DNA from 3 places in the Bradyrhizobium sp. CCBAU 53351 genome. Region 3 is predicted to be linked to each of the others. Evidence: predicted binding sites of a transcription regulator. Region 3 holds the regulator's gene; each other region holds the start of a gene.
What was found. The regulator LexA, encoded in region 3, represses DNA repair genes until DNA is damaged. The targets are predictions, from matches to a motif close to TGTTCNNNNTGTGTTCNG.

Region 1: a site for LexA is predicted at 4,131-4,148, ahead of XH83_RS11500 (putative DNA modification/repair radical SAM protein). Genes of this name have one in related genera too.
Region 2: a site for LexA is predicted at 2,191-2,208, ahead of uvrA (excinuclease ABC subunit UvrA). Genes of this name have one in related genera too.

Annotation. Positions count from the first base shown of each region.
Region 1 covers NZ_CP030059.1:2,456,451-2,462,035, reverse strand. Annotated here, with positions in the region: gene XH83_RS11515 (error-prone DNA polymerase) at 1-1,796, opposite strand, end outside; gene XH83_RS11510 (DNA polymerase Y family protein) at 1,793-3,382, opposite strand; gene XH83_RS11505 (ImuA family protein) at 3,273-4,067, opposite strand; gene XH83_RS11500 (putative DNA modification/repair radical SAM protein) at 4,229-5,464, shown strand; gene XH83_RS11495 (UdgX family uracil-DNA binding protein) at 5,464-5,585, shown strand, end outside.
Region 2 covers NZ_CP030059.1:3,570,048-3,575,632, reverse strand. Annotated here, with positions in the region: gene XH83_RS16735 (single-stranded DNA-binding protein) at 224-727, opposite strand; gene XH83_RS16730 (outer membrane protein) at 1,309-2,001, shown strand; gene uvrA (excinuclease ABC subunit UvrA) at 2,304-5,279, shown strand; gene XH83_RS16720 (hypothetical protein) at 5,326-5,585, shown strand, end outside.
Region 3 covers NZ_CP030059.1:3,458,813-3,464,397, reverse strand. Annotated here, with positions in the region: gene XH83_RS16200 (alpha-hydroxy acid oxidase) at 1-244, shown strand, start outside; gene XH83_RS16195 (HAD family phosphatase) at 254-883, shown strand; gene XH83_RS16190 (hypothetical protein) at 1,054-1,260, shown strand; gene glp (gephyrin-like molybdotransferase Glp) at 1,462-2,673, shown strand; gene lexA (transcriptional repressor LexA) at 2,849-3,550, shown strand; gene XH83_RS16175 (hypothetical protein) at 4,058-4,492, shown strand; gene XH83_RS16170 (ComEC/Rec2 family competence protein) at 4,500-5,585, opposite strand, start outside.

The sequences.
Region 1 (5,585 bases), 1.0 Mb from region 3:
ATGTTCATCTGGGCGCGACTCTCGACCTGGAACACCCCGAGCGACTCTCCCCGCTGCAGCATTTGATAGACTTCGTCGTCATCTTCTCCCTTGATATCCGCGAGCGCGTAGCGCTCGCCCTTATGCTGGTCGATCAGATCAAAGCACTTGCGGATGCAGGTCAGCATGCCCAGCGCGAGCACGTCGACCTTCATCATGCTGAGTGCGTCGACGTCGTCCTTGTCCCATTCGATGAAGGTGCGGTCGTCCATCGCGGCATTGCCGATCGGCACATAGGTGTCGAGCCGGTCCTGCGTCAGCACATAGCCGCCGACATGCTGGGAAAGATGGCGCGGGAATTCGATCAGCTCGGTCGCAAGCTCGACCGCGAGGTTGATCATGGGGTTTTTGGGATCGAGCCCGGCCTGCCGGACCTGCATGTCGTTGAGGCCCTTGCCCCAGCTGCCCCAGACGGTGTCGGCGAGCGCGGCGGTGACGTCCTCGGTCAGGCCCAGTGCCTTGCCGACGTCGCGAATGGCACTGCGCGGGCGATAATGGATGACGGTGGCGATGATCGCGGCGCGGTGGCGGCCGTAGCGGCGATAGACATATTGCATCACCTCCTCGCGGCGCGAATGCTCGAAATCGACGTCGATATCGGGCGGCTCCAGCCGCTCCTTGGAGATGAAGCGCTCGAACAGCAGATCGACCTTGGTCGGATCGACCGAGGTAATGCCGAGCACGTAGCACACGGCCGAATTCGCCGCCGATCCCCGCCCCTGGCACAGAATGTTCTGGCTGCGCGCGTAGTGCACGATGTCATGCACGGTGAGGAAGTAATGCGCGTATTTCAGCTCGGCGATCAGCGCGAGCTCCTTGTTGAGCGTCGCGCGCAGCTTGGCGTCGATATTGCCACCAAAGTATTTGTCGACGCCCGCCCAGGTCAGGTCCTCCAGATGTCCCTGCGCGGTCTTGCCCGGCGGCACCGGCTCGTCAGGATATTGGTATTTGAGCTGGTCGAGTGTGAATGTAATCCTGTCCGCAAAGCGCATGGTCTGTGCGATCGCATCGGGGATATCGCGGAACAGCCGCGCCATCTCGCGCGGCGTCTTCAAGAACCGTTCGGCATTGGCCTCGAGCTTCCGCCCCACAGCTTCGATCGTGGTCTTTTCCCGGATGCAGGTCAGCACATCCTGTAGCGGACGGCGATCGGGATCGTGATAGAGCACCTCGTTGGTCGCGAGCAGCGGCACCTTTGCCTTCATCGCGAGATCATCGAGCCGCGCGAGGCGGCGGCGGTCGTCACCGCGATAGACCAGGCTCGCCGCCAGCCACACGCCCTCGGCGCGGCTTGCTTTCAGCTTTGCGAGGACATCCAGCGCCTGCACTGGCTCGAAGCGATGCGGCAGCGTCAGGACCAGGAGCTGTCCTTCCGAAAACTCCAGGAGATCGGCAAAGGCGAGACGGCACTCGCCCTTCTCGATCCGCGTGATGTCGTCGCCACGCTTGCCCCGGGTCAGGAGCTGGCACAGCCGGCCATAGGCGGCGCGGTCGCGCGGGTAGACCAGAATGTCGGGCGTGCCGTCGCTGAAGACGATGCGCGCGCCGATCAGCAGTTTCGGCTTGTGCACCACCTTATCGTTGTCGAGCTCACTCCACGCTCGCACCACGCCGGCTAGCGTGTTGTGGTCGGCGATTCCGATCGCGGGAAGGCCGAGCTCGCTCGCCTGACGCACATAGGCGCGCGGATCCGAGCCGCCGCGCAGGAAAGAGAAGTTCGTGGTGATGCCGATCTCGGCATAGGCGGGGGACGTCATGCGAAGAGACCGTGCACATACCAGCCGGGAGAAGCGGGCTTGCCATCGCCATCGAACACCTCTCCCTCGTAAAGACCATCGCGAAAGATCCAGAAGCGCAGGCCCTCGGCATCCTCGATGCGGAAATAATCACGCGTCAGCTGCTTGCCGTCCTGCCGCCACCATTCCATCGCGATGCGCTCGGGCCCCTCCACCCGCACCACGGCATGCAGCGCGCGGCGCCAGGTAAATTGATGCGGCGGACCATCCGGCACGGCCGCGAACGGCACCTTGATCGGCTCCGGCTTGTCGAACAACCTCAGGGGACGCAGCGGCGGCTCGCTCTCGACACGCGCGGGCCATTCGGCCTGCATGGCGGCTGCGAGATGATGCTGCGCCGGCGCGGCCATCACCGCACATTCAGGAATATGGGTATCCTCCGGCAGGTGCACGACGACGCGTTTCCCCCCGATGCGCGCGGCGATGCGGTCGATCAGCGCGGCAAGCTCGTCATTGTCATGGACATGGGCGTCGAGATCGCGCTGCTCCTGCACCACGATCTCGGTGCGGCTCGCCGACAGGCGCACCATGTCGAAGCCGAAACCGGGATCGAGGGGATCTGCGAGCGCATCGAGCCGCTCGCGGAACAGGCGGTCGATCACCGCGCTTCGCGTCACGGGACGTCCGGTCTCGACCATGATGGCGCGCACCACGCCGTCGGTGCGGAAGAAGGCGGCTTCGAGCCGCCGCGCGCCTTTGCCCTGTTTCTCCATCGATGCGATCAAGGTGTCGGCGAGCCGCGACAGCGTCATTGCGATCATGGTGTCGGTCGCGATCGGTTCGGCAAAGCGCTTCTCGACGATGTAATCGGGCAGCGGCTTGCGCGGGCTGATCGGCGCATCGCCCTGCCCCAGCGCATGCGCGAGCAGCGTGGAGAACCGGGCGCCGAACCGCGCCGTGATCTCGGAGGCGCTGCGCGATGCGACGTCGCCGATGGTCTTGAGGCCGGCGCGGCGCAAGCCGGTGGTGATGGCCTCGTCCGCACCGAGCGCGGACACCGGAAACCGCTCGATCGCCGCCGCCTCGTTGCCATCGGCAACGATGCTGCCAGATGCCTGCCGCGTCAGCGTACGCGCGCAGATCGACGTGCCGGCGATCGCCGCACCGACGGCAAAGCCCTGGCGGGCGAGCGCGCGGACCAGCGTCTTGAGCAGCGCAGCCTCGCCGCCGAACAGATGTGCGCAGCCGGTGATATCGAGGAACAGCCCATGCGGCGGATCGAGCGCCACCAGCGGCGTGAAGCGATCGCACCAATCGGCGATGTCGCTGAGCGTCTTCGCATCGGCCACGACATCGGCGTCGAATACACGCAAATCCGGACACATCGCCCGCGCATTCGCCAGCGGCTGGCCGATATACAGGCCGAGGCGCTCGGCGGCCTCGTCCAGCGCATGGATCACCAGCGCATTGTTGTCCTTGATGACGACGATGCCGGGTTCATCCTGCGCGCCGCCGCTCACCTGCAAGAACCGCTGGATCCGGTCGATGGGCAGGCGCGGCAGCCACAAGCTGAGAATACGCCTTCGGCTCACTGAACTGGCACTCATCACAATTCCATTCCATGATCCACCGGCCGCAGGGGCCATGACGATTGCGCAAGAGCTCGGCATCGAAGCGCGGCGCGCCCCAGGCACTCCACACAGCTCCCGGCGGCGAATGTGCCGCGCGCAACATCCACCTGGTCTCTGCGGTCGAGGGCAGCGGCTGCGCCGCCATGCGCAGCAAGAGACCGGTGACGCCGGAGCCTTGCGCGGCCAGCGTCAGCTTGCGGCTCGCCACGAGATCGAACTGCCTGGTCTCCCCCCAGAGCTCGAGCACGACGGCCCCCAGCGCGTCGCAGGCAAGCGCATCGGCCGAGGTTCGCAGCGCGCTCTCGACATCGGCGGCGCGCACCGTCACCACGCGGCGCGGGTCGAGGCCGAGCTCTTTGAGCCCGCTCATCGACAGCGCGCCGGCTTCCAGTTCCGAAAAATCCTGCCGCACCCACAACAGCGGCCGCTGTGCGCTCACGCGTCCCGCAAGACCCATGACGAATCCTGTGGCGGTCGTACCCTGCCGCCCCTCGCAAAACACCTCATGGATCGCCGCGCGCGCGAGCCCGCCCTTCAGCACGGCATCGACCTCGTTATGGCCGAGCGCGACCCGATCGTGCTGGTGCACGATCTCCGCGGTCTCGATGCGTTCGATCTGGCCGCGCAAGGTCGCAAGCGCGCTTAGACGTGCGCCGCTCATGCTCGCCGCTCCTTCAGAGGTGATTGCCGGTGGCTCTCGAAGAGAACCAATGGCTGGCTCATTTGTTCATGATATGTTCTAATATAAAGCTAACGGCGCGCGGAGAGTCAATCGAATTGGCGCGCTTGCGGATTCATCAGTGGAATCAACGGGATTCAAACATGGACGTACAACGCAAGCTGGAAATCCTGGCCGACGCCGCCAAGTACGACGCGTCCTGTGCCTCCAGCGGTACTGAAAAGCGGGATTCCAGCGACCGCAAGGGCATGGGCTCGACCGCGCCCGGCATGGGCATCTGCCATTCCTACGCACCGGACGGACGCTGCATCTCCCTGCTCAAGGTGCTGCTGACCAACGCCTGCAATTACGATTGCCTCTATTGCGTCAACCGCGCCTCCTCGAACGTGCCGCGCGCCCGCTTCACCATCGAGGAAGTGGTCAAGCTGACGCTCGACTTCTACCGGCGCAATTACATCGAGGGCCTGTTCCTTTCCTCCGGCATCATCCGCAGCCCCGATTACACCATGGAGCAGGTGGTCAGCGTCGCGCGAAGACTGCGCGAGGAGCATCACTTCCGCGGCTACATTCATCTCAAGACCATTCCCGAGGCCGATGACGCATTGATCGCGGAGGCCGGCAAATATGCCGACCGCCTCTCCATCAATATCGAGATGCCCGAGGAGACCAGCCTGCAGCAATTCGCGCCCGAGAAGGACGTGCGCGCGATCCGCCGCACCATGGGCCGGCTGCGGCTGAAGCTGGACGAAGCCGAGGACGACCGCAAAGCAAAGACGAAGGCGAGGCCGCAGCGCTTCGCGCCGGCGGGCCAGAGCACGCAGATGATCGTCGGCGCCGACAGCGCCTCCGATCACACCATTCTCCACACCAGCTCCAATCTCTACGGCTCGTACAAGCTGCGGCGCGTCTATTATTCCGCCTTCAGCCCGATCCCCGACGCGAGCCGCGCCTTGCCGCTGGTGCAGCCGCCGCTGCTGCGCGAGCACCGGCTCTATCAGGCCGACTGGCTGATGCGGTTCTACGGCTTCGACGTTGCGGAGATCGTCGACGACAGCGCGATGCTGCCGCTCGACATCGATCCAAAGCTCGCCTGGGCGCTGCGCCACCGCGACCGCTTTCCGCTCGACGTCAATCGCGCCAGCCGCGAGGAGCTGCTGCGTGTGCCCGGCTTCGGCACCAAGGCGGTCGAACGCATCATCGCGACACGGCGCACCACCACGATCCGCTTCGCCGATCTCGCACGGCTGCATGTGCCCAAGCACAAGGCGCTGCCGTTCATCGTCCTCAGCGATCACCGCCCTTCGCCGTACCGTCTCGACGACGCGCGGCTGATCGAACGGTTCAAGCCGAAGGCAACACAATTGGGATTTGGCTTCTGATGCAGTACATCACCCTCGAGACCGAAACCGATTTCGACGGCTGGCGCACAGCCGCCCGCAGCCTCGTGCTTCACCACGTGAGGCCCGCCGATGTCACCTTTGCCGTGCAAGGCGGCGAAGC
Region 2 (5,585 bases), 110 kb from region 3:
CGGATGGGCATGGAACAGGCTCTTCGAAATCGCCTCGGCCACCTCAATGATCGCGCGGTGGCGCGCACCTCTTCGGCCTGCTTGCCCGGCGCGGTCAGAGTTCAACCCAAACATGAAGCGGGCCCGGAAATCCCGAGCCCGCTCTGTCGATTAGTAAGGTTTGCTGACACGACGTGGCAGGCGCGGCCCAACCTGCCGGCGCCCCCTTATCGTCAGACCGTCCTCAGAACGGGATATCGTCGTCCATGTCACTGTTGCGGCCACCGCCGCCGGCGGCCACGGGACGGCGTGGCGCGCTGTTGACGGGTCCTGACGAGCCGAAATCACCACCCGGCTCATCGCCGAAGCTGCCGCCTCCACCTCCACCGCCGCCGCTGCGGCCGTCGAGCATCGTGAGCGTCGAGTTGAAGCCCTGGAGCACGACCTCGGTCGAATACTTCTCGACACCGCTCTGGTCGGTGTACTTGCGGGTCTGAAGCGCGCCCTCGATGTAAACCTTGGCGCCCTTCTTCAGATACTGTTCGACGATCTTGCAAAGCGGCTCCGAGAAGATCACGACGCGATGCCACTCGGTCTTCTCCTTGCGTTCGCCGGTATTCTTGTCGCGCCAGGTCTCCGAGGTGGCGATGCTCAAATTCGCAATCGGCCGCCCGTCCTGGGTGCGGCGGATCTCAGGATCCTTGCCGAGATTTCCAACCAGAATGACCTTGTTGACGCTTCCCGCCATCGCCGCTCTCCACTCCGAATGCCACTGATTTCAAAAGGCCGAGCGCGCTGCCCGCGTTCCTCTGCGCCCTGTTGAGGCGACCCTATACGCTTGCGGGCGCCGCTCAGCCCACCACCCCCTGGGTTATCCCCACATATAGCACCGACCTTCGTCATGTTCCAGATTTGTTCTTTCTGGCCGGGCGTCGAACAGAGCGCCACGCGCACTTCTGACTTTCGCCGGCTCGGGAACCTCCCGGCCGCTCTGCCTGGAGCCTCACACGTTCTAAGCGCATCGCCGGAATTGCGACATCGGCATGATCAGCCCGAATGACCGCGGGCGGCCTGCCACTCGTCAAGCACGGATATCTCTCTGATATCCTTGGATGATTGAACGATCCAGCTCGCGCCCTCCTCTTCAGGCGGGGCGCGATTCAGGGGTTAAATAAGTCAGTAACCATCACCTTTCCGACCACTGTGGCTTTTCGGATACACAACTTGCGGCTTCAGTGGTGTAAGCACGGCATCAGTTGGGCCGTTGAGTCCGCTGCCCTTCCGTCCGCGGAAGGCAACAACAGAAACTGGGACTGGGATTAGTTGAAAATGAAAAAGGTTTTGTTGGCTTCGGCCTGTTTGTTCGCTCTGGCGGCCCCCGCTTCGGCTGCTGATCTCGCGGCGCGCCCCTACACCAAGGCTCCGGTCGCTCCGATGGCTTCGGTCTACAACTGGACCGGCTTCTATCTCGGTGTCGTCGGTGGCGGCGCTTGGGAAAACGCTTCGGGCGACCCGAAGATGAAGGGCGGCTTCGTCGGCGGCACCGCCGGCTACAACTGGCAGACCGGTAACGTCGTGTTCGGCCTCGAGGCCGATGCTGCGTGGGCTGACGTCAGCGCGTCGGTCTCCGGTCCGGTCCTCGTCCCCGGCTTCGGTGTTGCCACGGCGACCCTGAGCTCGAAGACGGATGCGATGGGCACCGTTCGCGGCCGTATCGGCTGGGCCGTCAACAACGTGCTGTTCTACGGCACGGGTGGCTATGCCTGGATCGACAACAAGCTGAGCGCCAGCGCTCTCGGCGTGACCATCTCCGACAGCAAGTTCCACTCCGGCTGGACCGTCGGTGCGGGCGTCGAAGCGTTCTTCGCTCCGAACTGGACCGTCAAGGGCGAGTACCTCTATCGCAGCCTCGGCGGCGAGACCTACTTCTCGGGCGCCCTGCCCACCGGCACGCTCAACTTCCACACCGTGCAGGTCGGCGTGAACTATCACTTCGGCGCCCCGGTCGTCGCCAAGTACTGAGCTTCGACTTAAACGCTACCCGCGTTACGAAAGGCCGGCCTTGCGCCGGCCTTTTTGTTTGCCCTTGCTCGTTGTTTGCCCGCTCGTTCGCCTGCCGCGTTCTACAGTTCCGCGCCCGCCTGCTGCCAGATGCCGCCAGCGCGCCAACATTCCGTTGACGATTCGCAACTCCCTCTGGAAATCCGCGCGCGTTCTTCCTACGTTCGCTGATAACCCCATCGGCGCCGATCCCGGTTCCGGGCGAAGCGCGCCTTCATCATTGGCGCGATCGCGCGTCTTTGGATTCCTTGAGGACCAGCGGGATGGATGAAGTGATCAAGGCGAAGCGCCAACAACAGAACGCGGGCTCAAGCCTGCGCGCAATTACGATCCGTGGCGCGCGCGAGCACAACCTCAAGAACATCGACGTCGAGATTCCCCGCGACAAGCTGGTGGTGTTCACCGGCCTCTCCGGCTCCGGCAAATCCTCACTCGCCTTCGACACCATCTACGCCGAGGGCCAGCGCCGCTACGTCGAATCGCTCTCGGCCTATGCGCGCCAATTCCTGGAGATGATGCAGAAGCCCGACGTCGACCAGATCGACGGCCTGTCGCCCGCGATCTCGATCGAGCAGAAGACGACATCGAAGAACCCGCGCTCGACCGTCGGCACCGTCACCGAGATCTACGACTATATGCGCCTGCTGTGGGCGCGCGTCGGCGTGCCCTATTCGCCGGCCACCGGTCTGCCGATCGAGAGCCAGACCGTCTCGCAGATGGTCGACCGCGTGCTGGCGCTGCCCGAGGGCACCCGCCTCTATCTGCTCGCGCCCGTCGTGCGCGGCCGCAAGGGCGAGTACCGCAAGGAGCTCGCCGAATGGCTCAAGAAGGGCTTTCAACGCGTCAAGATCGACGGCACCTTCCATGAACTTGCGGAAGCGCCGACGCTGGACAAGAAATTCCCGCACGACATCGACGTCGTCGTCGACCGCATCGTGGTGCGCGCCGACATCGGCCAGCGCCTCGCCGAGAGCTTTGAGACCGCGCTGAAGCTCGCTGAGGGCCTTGCCGTCGTCGAGTTCGCCGACGCCCCCACGGCGGCTCCCACCGAAGAGAAAAAGAAGACCGCCAAGATCCACGACAAGAGCGGGCCCGAGCGCATGCTCTTCTCGGAAAAGTTCGCCTGCCCGGTCTCGGGCTTCACGATTCCAGAGGTCGAGCCCAGACTGTTCTCCTTCAACAATCCCTATGGCGCCTGCCCGGCCTGCGGCGGCCTCGGCGTCGAGCAGCATGTCGACGAGGACCTCGTCATTCCCGACAAGGAGCTCGCCATCGGCAAGGGCGCGATCGCGCCATGGGCCAAATCGTCCTCGCCCTATTACATCCAGACCCTGACCGCGCTCGGCAAGCACTACAAGTTCACGCTGACCACCAAGTGGAAGGACCTGCCCAAGAAGACGCAGAACGCGATCCTGCACGGCTCCGGCGAGGACGAGATCAAGTTCTCCTACGAGGACGGGGTGCGCTCCTACGACACCAAGAAGCCGTTCGAGGGCGTCATCACCAACATCAACCGCCGCTACCGCGAGACCGAAAGCGAGTGGGCGCGCGAGGAGCTGGCGAAATACTTCCACGACGTGCCCTGCGAGGGATGCAAGGGTTTCCGGCTCAAGCCCGAGGCGCTCTGCGTCAAGATCGGAGCCAGGCATATCGGCGAGATCTCGGAGCTGTCGGTCAAGAAGGCCGGCGAATGGTTCGAGACCGTGCCCGACGCGCTCAACGCGCAGCAGAACGAGATCGCGGGCCGCATCCTGAAGGAGATCCGCGAGCGCCTCACCTTCCTGCTCGACGTCGGCCTCAACTACCTCACTTTGTCCCGCTCCTCCGGCACGCTGTCCGGCGGCGAGAGCCAGCGCATTCGCCTCGCCTCGCAGATCGGCTCGGGCCTGACCGGCGTGCTCTACGTGCTGGACGAGCCTTCGATCGGCCTGCACCAGCGCGACAACGCCCGCCTGCTCGACACCCTGAAGCGGCTGCGCGACCTCGGCAATACCGTGGTCGTGGTCGAGCATGACGAGGACGCCATTCGCCTCGCCGACTACGTGCTCGACATCGGCCCCGGCGCCGGCATGCATGGCGGCCACATCGTCGCCGAAGGCACGCCCGCCGAGATAATGCGCAACCCGAAATCGCTGACCGGCAAGTACCTGACCGGCGAGCTCGAGGTCGAGGTCCCGGAGCGGCGCCCGCCGAACCATCGCCGCACCATCAAGGTGGTCAACGCGCGCGGCAATAACCTCAAGAACGTCACCGCCGAGATCCCGCTCGGCCTGTTCACCTGCGTCACCGGCGTCTCCGGCGGCGGCAAGTCGACGCTGTTGATCGACACGCTGTACCGCGCCATCGCCCGCAAGCTGAACAATGCCAGCGAGGGCGCCGCCCCGCACGATCGCATCGAGGGCCTCGAGCACATCGACAAGATCATCGACATCGACCAGTCGCCGATCGGCCGTACGCCGCGCTCGAACCCCGCGACCTATACCGGCGCCTTCACGCCGATCCGCGAATGGTTTGCCGGCCTGCCCGAGTCCAAGGCGCGCGGTTACGAGCCCGGCCGCTTCTCCTTCAACGTCAAGGGCGGCCGCTGCGAGGCCTGCCAGGGCGACGGCGTCATCAAGATCGAGATGCACTTCCTGCCCGACGTCTACGTCACCTGCGACGTCTGCAAGGGCAAGCGCTACAACCGCGAGACGCTCGAAGTCCTGTTCAAGGGCAAGAGCATCGCCGACGTGCTCGACATGACCGTCGAAGAAGCCGCCGAATTCTTCAAGGCGGTGCCGCGCGTGCGCGAAACCTTCCAGACCCTGCACCGCGTCGGCCTCGACTACATCCATGTCGGCCAGCAGGCGACCACGCTATCGGGCGGCGAAGCCCAGCGCGTCAAGCTCGCCAAGGAGCTGTCAAAACGCGCCACCGGCCGCACGCTCTACATCCTGGACGAGCCGACCACCGGCCTGCACTTCCACGACGTCAAGAAGCTCTTGGAGGTGCTGCATGAGCTGGTCGCGCAGGGCAACACGGTCGTCGTCATCGAGCACAATCTCGAAGTCATCAAGACCGCAGACTGGGTCATCGACCTCGGCCCCGAAGGCGGCGACGGCGGCGGCGAGATCGTCGCCTGGGGCCCGCCGGAAGACATCGCCAAGGCGCCGCGGAGCTATACCGGAAAATTCCTGGAGCCGGTGCTGAAGAAAGCGCGCAAGCCGAAGCGAAGGAGCACGAGCGAGGCGGCGGAGTAGCGCCACCCGCTCGAGCGGCCGGCTCAAGCTGCCGGGAAAGTTCTCCATGCCGAGCCGAACCTACGCGCTCTTCCGCAACGCGATCCTCGCCGAGCAGCAGGTGACCTGTGTCTACGAGGGCCGCCATCGCGAGCTATGTCCGCACATCATCGGCACCAACAAGGCCGGTGAGGAAGCCGTGCTGGCCTGGCAGTTCGCCGGCGAAAGCAGCGGACCGCTGCCACAATGGCGATGCCTGAAGCTGGCCAATGTCAGCAACGCCCGGGCGCGCGACGGCCGCTGGCACGAGGGCAGCTCGCATCGGAG
Region 3 (5,585 bases):
GGCAGGGGCAGATCTCGTCGGCATCGGCCGGCTGCAATGCTGGGCGCTGGCGGCGGCCGGCGAAGCCGGCATCACGCGGATGCTGGAGCTGCTCGAAGACGAGGTGCTGCGCTGCCTCGGCCTGCTCGGCGCCACGTCGTTTGCCGAGGTCGACAAATCCTGCCTGCATCCGGCGACCGCCACCAACGCGCCGAGCGTGTTCAGCGCGTTTCCGCTGTTCGACCACGAACCTTATCGGTACTGAGTAAGAGGATTGCAGGTGACATCGCTCTCTCCCGGCAGCGCGGATGCGCTTCTGTTCGATCTCGGGCGCGTGGTGCTCGACATCGACTTTTCCAAGGCGATCGCTTGCTGGGCGGGACATGCCGGCTGCCAGCCCGAAAGCATCGTCGCGCGCTATGTGCGCGACGAGGCCTACCGGCTGCACGAGATGGGCAAGATCAGCGACGAGGATTATTTCGCCTCGCTACGCGCTTCGCTGGGGATCGGCATTTCGGATGCCCAGTTCCTGGAGGGCTGGAACGCGATCTTCGCCGGCGAGATGCCTGATATCGCCGAGTTGTTGCCGCGGGCGGCGAAACAGATGCCGCTCTACGCCTTCTCCAACACCAACCGGCCGCATGTCGATTATTTCTCGAAGGAATATGCCGATCTGCTCGGCCATTTCCGCGAGCTGTACCTGTCATCGAGCATCGGCCTGCGCAAACCGGATGCGGAGGCTTTCGACCATGTCGTCGCCGCGATCGGCGTTCCCGCCGAGCGCATCGTGTTCTTCGACGACCTCGCTGAGAACATCGAAGGCGCGCGAGCCCGCGGCCTGACGGCCGTGCATGTGACCTCGCCGCGCGACGTCGGGAAGGCCTTGAAAGCATTGGGCATCTGACGCCAGCCGCGAGTGCCACCCGGCCTCCCGGCAGCGACATCTTCCGGAACTAAATCTGCTGGAATTTTGGAACCTGATCACTTTGTGCATTTTTATACAGAGTTCCGGGAACGGAATACCGCCCTTCGGACTCTTGAGTCCGTTGGGACTTCTACATCGGACTGATCGACGTGCTGGGCAAAACCTATCTCACCAAGCAAGCCTCTCTCCTGCTTGAATTCGCAAGAAACACCTCGGATTCTGACCTTTCCGCCAAGCTGATCAGCAAGGCCGCCGACCTGAAATCGCAGGCCGATCCGCTCCCCGACAAGGATCAAGGGCCCAAAGCGCCCGACGTCGCATTTGAGATCAGTCCGGACGATCCGGCGGCACGGTGACCGTATCGGTGTTGGCGCTCGTGATTCTCGTCCTTCAAGGCGCGCTGTCTCGGCTTCCTGATCATGCCCTGACGAACTTGCACTCCTCCACCACGGAGATCACGCAGGATAGATCATCCCGCGCGCTGCTTTGCCTCGCGCCTGCGGTCGGCTAGAACTCTCGCCGCCCCATTGAACGATGTGCGAGCAGGAGTTTTGCCCGTGGCCCTGATGCCGGTTTCCGACGCCCTTGCCGCGGTGCTGGCAGGTGCAGAGCCGCTGCCTGAACAGATGGTTGCCCTCGACGAGGCCTATCACCGCGTGCTGGCACTTGATGTCGCGGCGCGGCGCACGCAGCCGCCGCAAGCCATGTCGGCGATGGACGGCTATGCGGTGCGCGCGGCCGACGCGGCAGCGATCGATTCCCGGCTGACGGTGATTGGCGAGGTCGCCGCCGGCCGTCCTTTCGCGAGAGCGGTCGGCACCGGCGAAGCCGTGCGGATCTTCACCGGGGGCGTCGTTCCCGACGGTGCGGACGCGGTCGTGATCCAGGAGGACACCGTCGCGGACGGCAACAGCGTCACGATCAAGGAAGCCGCGATCACCGGACGGCACATCCGCCCGGCCGGCGTCGACTTCCGTGAGGGTGACGTCCTCCTCCGCAAGGGCACGCGTCTGACCGAGCGTGACCTCGCGCTCGCTGCCGGAATGAATTACCCGCAGCTCGCCGTCTGCCGCCGTCCCAAGGTCGCGATCCTCGCCACCGGTGACGAACTGGTGATGCCGGGCTCAGCGCCCGGGCACGGCCAGATCGTCTACTCCAACGGCTACGCCCTGCACGCGCTCGCCCGCAGCGAGGGCGCCGAGACCGTCGACCTCGGCGTCGCCGCCGACACGCTGGAGGCCACCACATCAGGCATCCGCCGCGCCCGCGAGAGCGGTGCCGATATCCTGATCACGACCGGCGGCGCGTCGGTCGGCGACCACGACCTGGTCCAGCAGGCACTCAGGGACGAAGGCATCGCGATGGCGTTCTGGAAGATCGCCATGCGGCCGGGCAAGCCGATGATGCATGGCCGGCTGGGCGCCATGCGCGTGATCGGCCTGCCCGGCAATCCCGTGTCGTCCTATGTGTGCGCCTTCCTGTTCATGGTGCCGCTGATTCGCGCCTTGTCGGGCCGCTCGGTGATTCATCATCGTCGCGAACGCGCCGTGCTCGCCTGCGATCTCGGTGCCAACGACCAGCGCGAGGATTACTTGCGCGCGACCCTCGAGCTGCGCGACGACGGCACGCCGGTCGCGCTTCCCGTCAGCCATCAGGATTCCTCTCTGCTTGCGAATCTTGCTGCGGCACAGGTACTTCTCGTGCGCCCACCGTTCGCACCGAAGGCCGAGGCCGGCAGCCCCTGCGAGGTGCTGCGGCTCCCCGTCTGAGTGCACGGCCACACGCATTCCGCGAACCGCGCTTCGTTCACGGTAAATTAAGCAGTTGCGGAACATGTATCGAACATATAGTGTCCGTTCATGATTTGTTTCGAGGATGTAGCGGCTTATCGCTGAACTCATCGTCTCGGAATCGAACGACATCAACCGGGGGACTTTGGTCGAGATGTTAACGCGCAAACAATACGAGCTTCTGCGGTTCATCAGCGAGCGTTTGAAGGAAAGCGGCGTGCCGCCCTCCTTCGACGAGATGAAGGATGCGCTCGACCTGCGCTCGAAGTCGGGCATCCACCGCCTGATCACCGCGCTCGAGGAGCGCGGCTTCATTCGCCGGCTGCCCAACCGCGCCCGCGCCATCGAAGTGATCAAGCTGCCGGAGCTCCAGGCTGCCGCCGGCGCCCGGCGCGGCTTCACGCCAAGCGTCATCGAGGGCAATCTCGGCAAGATCCGCGCGAGCTCCAGCCCGCCCGTGGACGAGGGCGAGCGGCCCGTTGCGGTGCCCGTGATGGGCCGGATCGCGGCCGGCACGCCGATCGAGGCATTGCAGACCCGTAGCCACACCATCAGCGTGCCGCCCGACATGCTCGGCTCGGGCGAGCATTACGCTCTCGAGGTGCGCGGTGATTCCATGGTCGAGGCCGGTATCCTGGACGGCGACATGGCGCTGATCCAGCGCAACGAGAGCGCCGACACCGGCGACATCGTGGTGGCGCTGATCGACGACGAGGAGGCTACGCTCAAGCGCTTCCGCCGCCGCGGCGCGTCGATCGCGCTCGAGCCTGCCAATGCCGCCTATGAGGTGCGTATCCTGCCGCCGAACCGGGTGAAGATTCAGGGCAAGCTGATTGGGCTTTACCGGAAGTACTGAGTCCGGAAGGACTCAGTCCGAAAGTAGTTTTGGCGCCTGCGTGCGCCTTCGGTCGGCGTCGCCGATCTGAGATTGGAGCGGATGAATGTCCGCTCCGGCTGGATGATCATTCTGGTTCTGCACAGATTATCCGGCCCCTCCTCCACGGCCATCTTCGGCGGACCGCAGCAACATCGCGTCACGGCGTTTCGCGTTCGGAAGACCAGATCGTTTGGGCAGCGGTCGGGGCACGGGGCCGTTGCCGCGCCATCGCATTGCCATGTCCGCAACACCCAATTGCGCAGCGCCGCGATCGCGCCGGCAATGCGAAGTGTCGTGACAGGCGCCGGCGTAATGCACCGCAGCCAGCTTTGTTCCTGGCGAATTCGGGAAAGTTAAAGTGATCGCGGGGTGCGGATCCCAGCCGCAGATTTGCCTACAACCAAGCACAACGTTGGTGTTTAAACTCTGACAGAGGCCTGTGCCTCCGAGAGGCGCGGGTCGCTATCTTCACATGAGGAGCACCCGATGTGTGACTATAGCCTGCATGCCGTCGCGACGCGCCCCGCAGAAGTCGGCGAGACCATCGTCACGACAACCTTCCGCGGCACCTCGACGCGCGGCTTCGCCTCCGAAGCCGACCTCTCCGTTGCGATCTGCCTGCTGCCGGGAACGGAGCTCGCCTTCGCAGACAACGTCCGTTACGACAACCGCTGGATCTGGACGCGCACCGTCAACTCCCGCGTCGGCAAGTTCGGCAAGATCGATCCGCACATTCCCGATCGCCATCACGATGCGATCGAATTCCCTGATGGCAAATACGTGCTGGTGACTCAGCTCGTCGAAGGCCAGCGCGCAACCGTGCTGCAATTGCCCGTGACCCAACCGGTCGGCGAGCGCGAGCACAAGCCTGAGATCATCGCCGATAGCCGTTCGCCCGTCACACCGCTGCCGCTGGGCTGACCGAGGCTCAGTCCTCCGCCTGAAGATCGGCCTCCGACGGGGTCGCATCCTTGGCGCGCGGAGCCGCCGCCCTCGGCATGAGGGCTCCTTCGAAATCTCCCTCGCCGGCGGCCGCCGGCGACCAGGGACGGTTCGTGCCCCTCGCCCTCACCGCCTGAACTGCAAATCCGTCGCCACGCCGTGTCAACGCCAGCGCGCCCTGGCGAACGAGCCGCTGCCGATCCACCACCATCGCCGCGCAATCGGGCGGTGCGGGCCGTGACGTCACGACCAGTGCGGCACGGCTGCAATCGTCCGCGAGCGCATCGATGCGCGAGGCCAACGCAACCAGGCGCCCGTCGGCAAGCGGCGTGACGCAGCCGGCCTCGTCGCACGACACCCCCTCGGCCAGCGCGCTGCTGCCGGCATCGCGCGGATCGGCGTCGGCCGCCAGCCACTCCTTCAGCATGAAATTGTCCTTGCCCGTCCTGATCAGGTGCAGGCGCCCGTCCCCGCCCCGCACCGCGACGCTCGCGCCGTCCCCGGCGATCAGGATATCGGGCTGCCGCACCGACAGGCCCCACGCGATGGACGCCAGCAGCACCACGGCACCGCACCAGCGCAAGGGCGTGCGCAACAGGCCCATCACGATGATGCCGAGGCTCGCGGCGATCAGCGGCGCGATCCCGAACGCCGGGATGCGGCCGACCGCGCCCGGCAAGGCCGCCACCCAGCGCGAGACCGCGACCATCCAGTCGATGCCGAGGCCCATCAGCCACCAGAAGACGCCATCGAGCCCGAAGGGCGCGGCCAGCAATCCCAGCAGCCCCGCCGGCATCACCAGCGCCGAGACCACCGGCATCGCACCGAGATTGGCGAGCACGCCATAGGGCGTGACGCGATGGAAGTGGAAGGCGGCATAGGGCGTGGTCGCAAGCCCCGCGATCAGCGAGGCCAGGAACAGCATCGCGATCTCGCGCCCGCCCCACAGCGCGACGCGCGCGGTGGCCGAATGATCGGGTGAGGCCAGCAGGTTCGGCATGCCGATCTGCACCAGCGCCACCAGCCCGAGCGTTGCCGCAAACGACATCTGGAAGCTCGGATGCACCAGCGC